2 linked regions of the Thiocapsa bogorovii genome follow. The protein of the gene in region 1 interacts with the protein of each later gene in a pairwise test. Links are inferred from orthologs where the notes say so. Each region holds a gene or a part of one and is shown in the gene's direction. Other genes may lie near its edges.

Region 1 (3,122 bases):
GGCTCGGGCGCGTCGCGGTCCCGATTCCGTCGGAGAGCCCATTGGACGGCAGTTTCCGGGCCGGGAAGGCGGCGAACTCATGACGAGTCATCTCGCCGTCCGCCTCGTCACGCATGCCGTCATGGTCCCGAGCGCGCTCTGTTTGGGCTTGTTCGGCTGCGCGAGCAAAGCCAACCGACAAGACACCGACCCGCTCGGGCTGGATCCGCAGGACAGCCCCGCCACCCTCTACGTCGAAATGGCCGAGGAGTACTACAATCGCGGCCAGACCGAGGTCGCCTTCCGTCGCGCCCAACAGGCGATCGAGGCCGACAGAAAGAATCCCAAGGCCCACGTGTGGCTCGCCTTCATGTACGAGGAGATGGGCAAGCCGGACCTCGCGGCGACGCACTACGAGCGCGCCGTCAAGCTCGCCCCGAACAACTCGGATGTCCTCTACGCGTTCGGGGCCTATCAGTGTCGACAAAGACACTACGCAGAGGCGGACGTCTACTTCAAAAAGGCACTTGAGAATCCACTCTACGCAACGCCTTGGGTCGCGATGACCAACGCAGCCACTTGTGCGAGCAGTGCCGGTGACGCGGCCAAGGCGGAACGCTACTATCGCGCTGCGGTCGGCGCCAACCCGGGTTTCGGCCCGGCGCTGGTGAAGCTCGCGGAGATCGAGCTCAAACGCGGCAACATGCAGGGGGCGAAGCTCTATCTGGATCGCTTTTTCGAGCCGACGACCTTGCGCACCCCGGCAACGGCCCGCGAGGCACTCGCCGCCGCGGTCACAACCGAACGCGCACTAGGTAACCGAGCCCGCGCAGCCGAGTACGAGAAGGCGTTGCGCGCGAGCTTTCCCGATACACCCGAGACCCGCGAGCTGTAGGGACCTCACGAGTGACTAACCAGACACAATCCACCGACCCGAACGACCAGAACGTAGTCGAGTTCGGCGATAGCCCGGGGCGACGCCTCCGGGTCCAACGCCAATCGCGTGGCCTGGCGATCGAGCGGATCGCGACACAGCTGCACCTCAAGCCCGAGGTCATCGAGTCGCTCGAACAGGACCGATTCGACCTCTTGCCCGGCCCGGTCTTCGTCACCGGCTATCTGCGTAACTACGCGCGTGCGCTCGGGCTCGACCCGGCACCTCTGATCGCGGCCTACCAGTCCCATGCCGAAAGCACGGACGCCGTCTTGCCGTCACGCCGTATGTCGGGCTCGGGCGCGGGCTCGGAGCTCGATTCGGGCGGAACCCGCATTCTGGTGCGCCTTGTCAGTTTTGCCCTGGCGGCTGCAGTCATCGCCGTAATCGCGCTCTGGTGGCACGATCGACCCGAGGTAGCGCCGGAGCTCGAGACTGAAACGGCCGGAGTCGAGCCGGACGAGATCGCGCTCGATCCGGCGTCTAATTCGGTGGATGCAAGCGTCTCCGGCGCCGATGCCGAAACAGCTGACACAGCGTCCGAGCCGGCCGACCGGACGGACCGAACGAGCGCCGATTTTTCCGAGACCTCGGAGCCTCCGCCCGCGGATCCTTCCGAAACGGCTCCACAGCAGACACCGGCGACGCTAGCCTCGTCGGCAGCCGACCCGGAGGTCGAACCGTCCTCGGAGGCAGCACCGCCCCCGCTCCCCGAGATCGCGCCGAGCCTTGCTGGCGATCCCCCGGTGCAATCGACAAGCGAGTTACCCGATCGGACGCCGAGTCAGCCGCAGGTCGATCCCCCCGCTTTCGCCGAGCCTACGGCGTCAGAGAAAGGGATTGTTCTGGAGTTTACGGGCCCCTCGTGGCTCGAAGTGCGCGATGCAGCCGGGGAGCGCCTCATCGTCGGCGAGATGAAGGCCGGAGATCGGCGCGAGGTCACCGGGCAGGGCCCGTTTCGGTTCACGGTGGGACGGGTCAACAACAGCAGCATGACTGTCGACGGCAAACCCTTTGATCTGGAGGCCCGTTCGCGCGGCAACGTGGCGCGCTTCTCGCTCGACCCGGAGTCACCCGAGTGACGGCTCGCTCGGGCCGAACCACGCCGAATCTCGCCCGCACACATCGAGCCGGGGAACATGGGTAAACACATTCAGGCGATCCGCGGGATGCACGACATCCTGCCCGAGGCCGTCCCCATCTGGCATCGTATCGAGGACACCGCGCGAACGATTCTTGCGGGGTACGGCTATGCCGAGATCCGCACTCCGATCCTCGAGGTCACGGATCTGTTCAAACGCTCCATCGGCGAGGTCACCGACATCGTCGAAAAGGAGATGTACAGCTTCGACGACCGCAACGGCGAGAGCTTGAGCCTGCGGCCGGAGGGTACCGCCAGCTGCGTGCGCGCGGCGGTCGAGCACGGGCTGATCGTCCAGCCTCAGCGCCTGTGGTATCGCGGCCCGATGTTCCGCCATGAGCGCCCGCAACGCGGCCGTTACCGGCAGTTCAATCAGATCGGCGCCGAGGTCTTCGGGCTCACGGGACCGGACATCGATCTCGAGCTGATCCTGCTCACCGCGCGCCTGTGGCGCGCGCTCGGACTGCAGGGTCTGCGCCTGGAGATCAACAGTCTCGGGGACCCGGATGAACGTCGGCTCTATCGCGAACAGCTGGTCACCTATCTGGAAGCGCGGCGGGAGCATCTGGACGCCGAGAGTCTCCGACGTCTCTACACCAACCCGTTGCGCGTCCTGGACTCGAAACATCCGGAGACACAGAAGGTCGTCGCGGATGCACCGACGCTGATGGATCACCTCAGCGACGATTGCCTGGCGCACTTTCAGGGCATCCGTCACGGTCTGGATCAGGCGGGCATCCCGTATAGACTCAATCCGCGGCTGGTGCGGGGTCTGGATTACTACAATCGCACGGTCTTCGAGTGGATCACCGAAGATCTCGGCGCCCAAGGCACCGTTTGTGCCGGCGGTCGCTACGACGGTTTGGTCGAGCAGCTCGGTGGCCGATCGACACCTGCAGTCGGCTTCGCCTTGGGACTCGAGCGACTGGTGGAGCTGCTCGCGCTCGGAGGCCATTCCGGCGAGCCTGCAGTGCACGCCTACCTGGTCGCGGTCGGCGATCAGGCACAGCTCGAGGCCCCGCTTCTGGCCGAGCGCCTTCGCGATGCCCTGCCCCGTCTGCGCCTCAT
Region 2 (3,221 bases), 1.3 Mb from region 1 along the record:
GGCAATAGCCGGGGCGTATCGGGTTACCTTTACGCCGCAACGGGCCTGTTGTTCAAATGGCTCAACCGGCGCAGCCAACGTCGCTCGTTGACCTGGAAGCGCTTCTACGCGGTCATCAAGCCCATGCTCCCGACGGCGCGGATCATTCACGACCTCTACCCCGTTCCTTGGTGGAAGACTCAAGCTGGGAGCCGGATGGTGTAACACTCCAAGTCCGGTTCTGCGAGGAGCCGGGAACAAACCGTCGTATGGCCGAGATCATGTGGCACCGCCGGGAAACCAGGCGGCAAACAGAGAACACAAACATCAGCCTAACCGACGGTGAGGACCCGGCTTACTCTCCGACTCTGGAGTCTGCCCGAGATTGCGCCTGATGCGGATCCGCGCGACTGGTGTCTCGCCCGCATCGGTGTTCCGCCCGCGCGGGTTGAAATGATCGGGGCACGCCGTCACACCTTCTCCCACTTCACATTGGATATCCGAATCGCACTGGTGCAGCTCGACACGACGCCCGCTCGCGTTGCCGACGGTGAGGAGCAGCGCTGGCTGAATCGGGCCGAGCTCGGCGCCGTCGGGACCCCCGCGCCTATCAAGGGCATTCTGGAACACTTTCAAGCCGGCCGAGCGCAACCGCCCGTTCGTGCTCAACCACACGGAGACGTCTCATGACCCACATGGTTCACTGCGTCAAGCTCGGCCGCGAGGCCGAGGGCTTGGATCGGGCGCCCTATCCTGGCGAGCTCGGCAAGCGCATCCATGCCAACGTATCCAAGCTTGCTTGGCAGGACTGGCTCCGGCACCAGACCATGCTGATCAACGAGAACCGATTAAGCCCGATGGACCCCAAATCGCGAAAGTTTCTCGAAGAGCAGATGGATAAGTATTTCTTCGGCGAAGGCGCGGAGATGCCCGAGGGTTACGTCCCGCCGAAAAGCTAGCGGCGCGGTCTTGTCGTCCCGGCCAAACGTTCAGCGTGTCGCCGGGATGCACTGCTGAACACCCGCCTTGCCGATCTTCCCTTGCGTTGTTAGATTAGCTCGCCGTTTTCCGATGGATTTCCCGACGGATCCTTGTCCAGGATGCCCGCGGGAGAGCCGGCGATCTCCTCTATCTCCCGCAAGGTACGCACCTGATGTTCTTCAGAAGTCTTCGTGGAATCTTCTCGAACGATCTTTCGATCGATTTGGGTACGGCCAACACGCTCATTTTCGCGCGTGACCAGGGGATCGTCCTCAACGAGCCGTCGGTGGTCGCGATCCGTCACGAGCGCAAGGGCGGGGGCAAAACGGTGGTCGCCGTCGGCGAAGAAGCCAAGATGATGCTCGGGCGCACGCCGCAGAGCATTACGGCGATTCGCCCGCTCAAGGACGGTGTGATCGCCGATTTCACCATCACCGAGAAGATGCTCCAGTACTTTATCCACAAGGTGCACGAGTCGCGTCTGATTCGTCCCAGCCCGCGCGTGCTGATCTGCGTGCCCTGCGGCTCGACCCAGGTGGAGCGTCGCGCCATCAAGGAGTCTGCGGCCGGGGCCGGTGCACGCGAGGTCTTTCTGATCGAGGAGCCCATGTCGGCGGCGATCGGTGCCGGGCTCGCGGTCCACGAGCCGCGCGGCTGTATGGTCATCGACATCGGTGGCGGCACCTCCGAGGTGGCCATTATCTCGCTCAACGGCATCGTCTATTCGGCATCGATCCGCGTCGGCGGCGACACCTTCGACGACGCCATCATCAATTACGTTCGGCGCAACTACGGCACACTCATCGGCGAGGCGACGGCCGAGCGCATCAAGCACAGCATCGGTTCGGCCTTTCCAGGCAACGAGGTGCTCGAGATCGAGGTGCGCGGGCGCAACCTCGCCGAGGGCATACCGCGCAGTTTCACGCTCAACAGCAATGAGATCCTGGAGGCGCTGCAGGAGCCGCTTGCGGCGATCGTCGGCTCGGTGAAGATGGCTTTGGAGCAGACCCCGCCCGAGCTCGGCTCGGACGTTGCCGAGCGCGGCATCGTGCTGACCGGCGGCGGATCCTTGTTGCGCGATTTCGATCGTCTGATCGAGGAGGAGACGGGTCTGCCCGTGGTGGTGGCCGAGGATCCACTGACCTGCGTGGCGCGCGGCGGCGGCAAGGCGCTGGAGATGCTGGACGCACGGGGGATCGATCTCTTTACGACCGAGTGATCCCATCAAACCGCTCTTTCTTCGCGGGCCGTCGCCGACCCTCCGGGTGATCCTGGCGGTGGTGTGCGCGCTGGGCCTCATCATCACCGACCATCGATTCGACCATCTCGAGCGCGTGCGCTCGCTGCTGTCCGTCTTCGCCTACCCGTTGCACCTGGCCGTGGACGTGCCCTCTGCGCTCGTGCGCGCCACCCGCGAGCGGCTCACGGACGGGGCACAGTTGCGCGCGACGAATACGGCACTCAGCCGCGAGAACCTACTGTTGAAGGCCCGCCTACAGCAGTTCGAGTCATTGGAGGCGGAGAACATGCGCCTGCGCGATCTGCTCGGCTCCTCGTTCAACATCGGCGAGCGGGTCCTGATCGCGGAAATCTTGGCCGTCGATCTCACGCCGTCGCGCCAGCAGGTAATGGTGAATAAGGGCTCCAGCTCGGGCGTTTTTGTAGGCCAACCGGTGTTGGATGCCAATGCCGTGATGGGGCAGGTGATCCGCACCAACCCCTTCTCGTCCGTTGTACTCTTGATCACCGACTCGGATCATTCGCTCCCGGTCGAGGTCAACCGAAACGGTTTGCGCGCAATCGCGGCGGGTTCCGGCGTCGGGCAGGGGCTCGAGTTGCTCTTCATCCCGAAAAATGCAGACATCCGCGAGGGCGATCTGCTGGTGACCTCGGGAATGGGCGAGCGTTTTCCCCCGGGCTATCCGGTTGCACGGGTGACCACGGTGCGCCAGGATCCCGACAATCCCTTTACAACCGTGTTGGCCGAGCCGACCGCGCGGCTCGATCGCAGCCGCGAGGTCCTTCTGGTCTGGACCCTTGATCCGCAGATGCAGCAGAAGGCGCTGACCGGCGCAGCGCCGAGCGAAGACGCCAAGCCATGACGGAAGCCGCACCGCGAGGCGGCTGGCTGATCCTCGTCAGCTTGCTGGTCGCCCTCCTTCTCACGGTCTTGCCGATGCCTGCTGCGACGGATGCCTTCCGGCCGCAGTGGGTGGCGCTCGTTACCCTGTACTGGTGTCTGACGGTGCCGGAGCGTTTCG

The links.
Region 2: the proteins of LT988_RS16310 (region 1) and LT988_RS10645 interact in binary tests that used the Escherichia coli proteins (3 or more experiments, as listed by UniProt). The link is inferred for Thiocapsa bogorovii from one-to-one orthologs.

The regions. Positions count from the first base shown.
Region 1 is NZ_CP089309.1:3,643,252-3,646,373, reverse strand. The notes cover bases 139-2,940. They hold LT988_RS16310 (RodZ domain-containing protein), read left to right. Parts: upstream 139-885; coding sequence 886-1,995; downstream 1,996-2,940. Other genes in these bases: hisS (histidine--tRNA ligase), read left to right, coding at 2,053-2,940; pilW (type IV pilus biogenesis/stability protein PilW), read left to right, coding at 139-874. Also shown: 23S rRNA (adenine(2503)-C(2))-methyltransferase RlmN, read left to right, coding at 1-83; more of pilW, read left to right, coding at 80-138; more of hisS, read left to right, coding at 2,941-3,122.
Region 2 is NZ_CP089309.1:2,350,007-2,353,227, reverse strand. Bases 255-3,155 are described here. They hold LT988_RS10645 (rod shape-determining protein), read left to right. Parts: upstream 255-1,132; coding sequence 1,133-2,179; downstream 2,180-3,155. Other genes in these bases: mreD (rod shape-determining protein MreD), read left to right, coding at 3,059-3,155; mreC (rod shape-determining protein MreC), read left to right, coding at 2,160-3,062; LT988_RS10650 (oxidative damage protection protein), read left to right, coding at 666-938; LT988_RS10655 (NUDIX domain-containing protein), read left to right, coding at 322-669. In the rest of the region: ltrA (group II intron reverse transcriptase/maturase), read left to right, coding at 1-204; more of mreD, read left to right, coding at 3,156-3,221. UniProt on the Escherichia coli protein: Forms membrane-associated dynamic filaments that are essential for cell shape determination. Acts by regulating cell wall synthesis and cell elongation, and thus cell shape.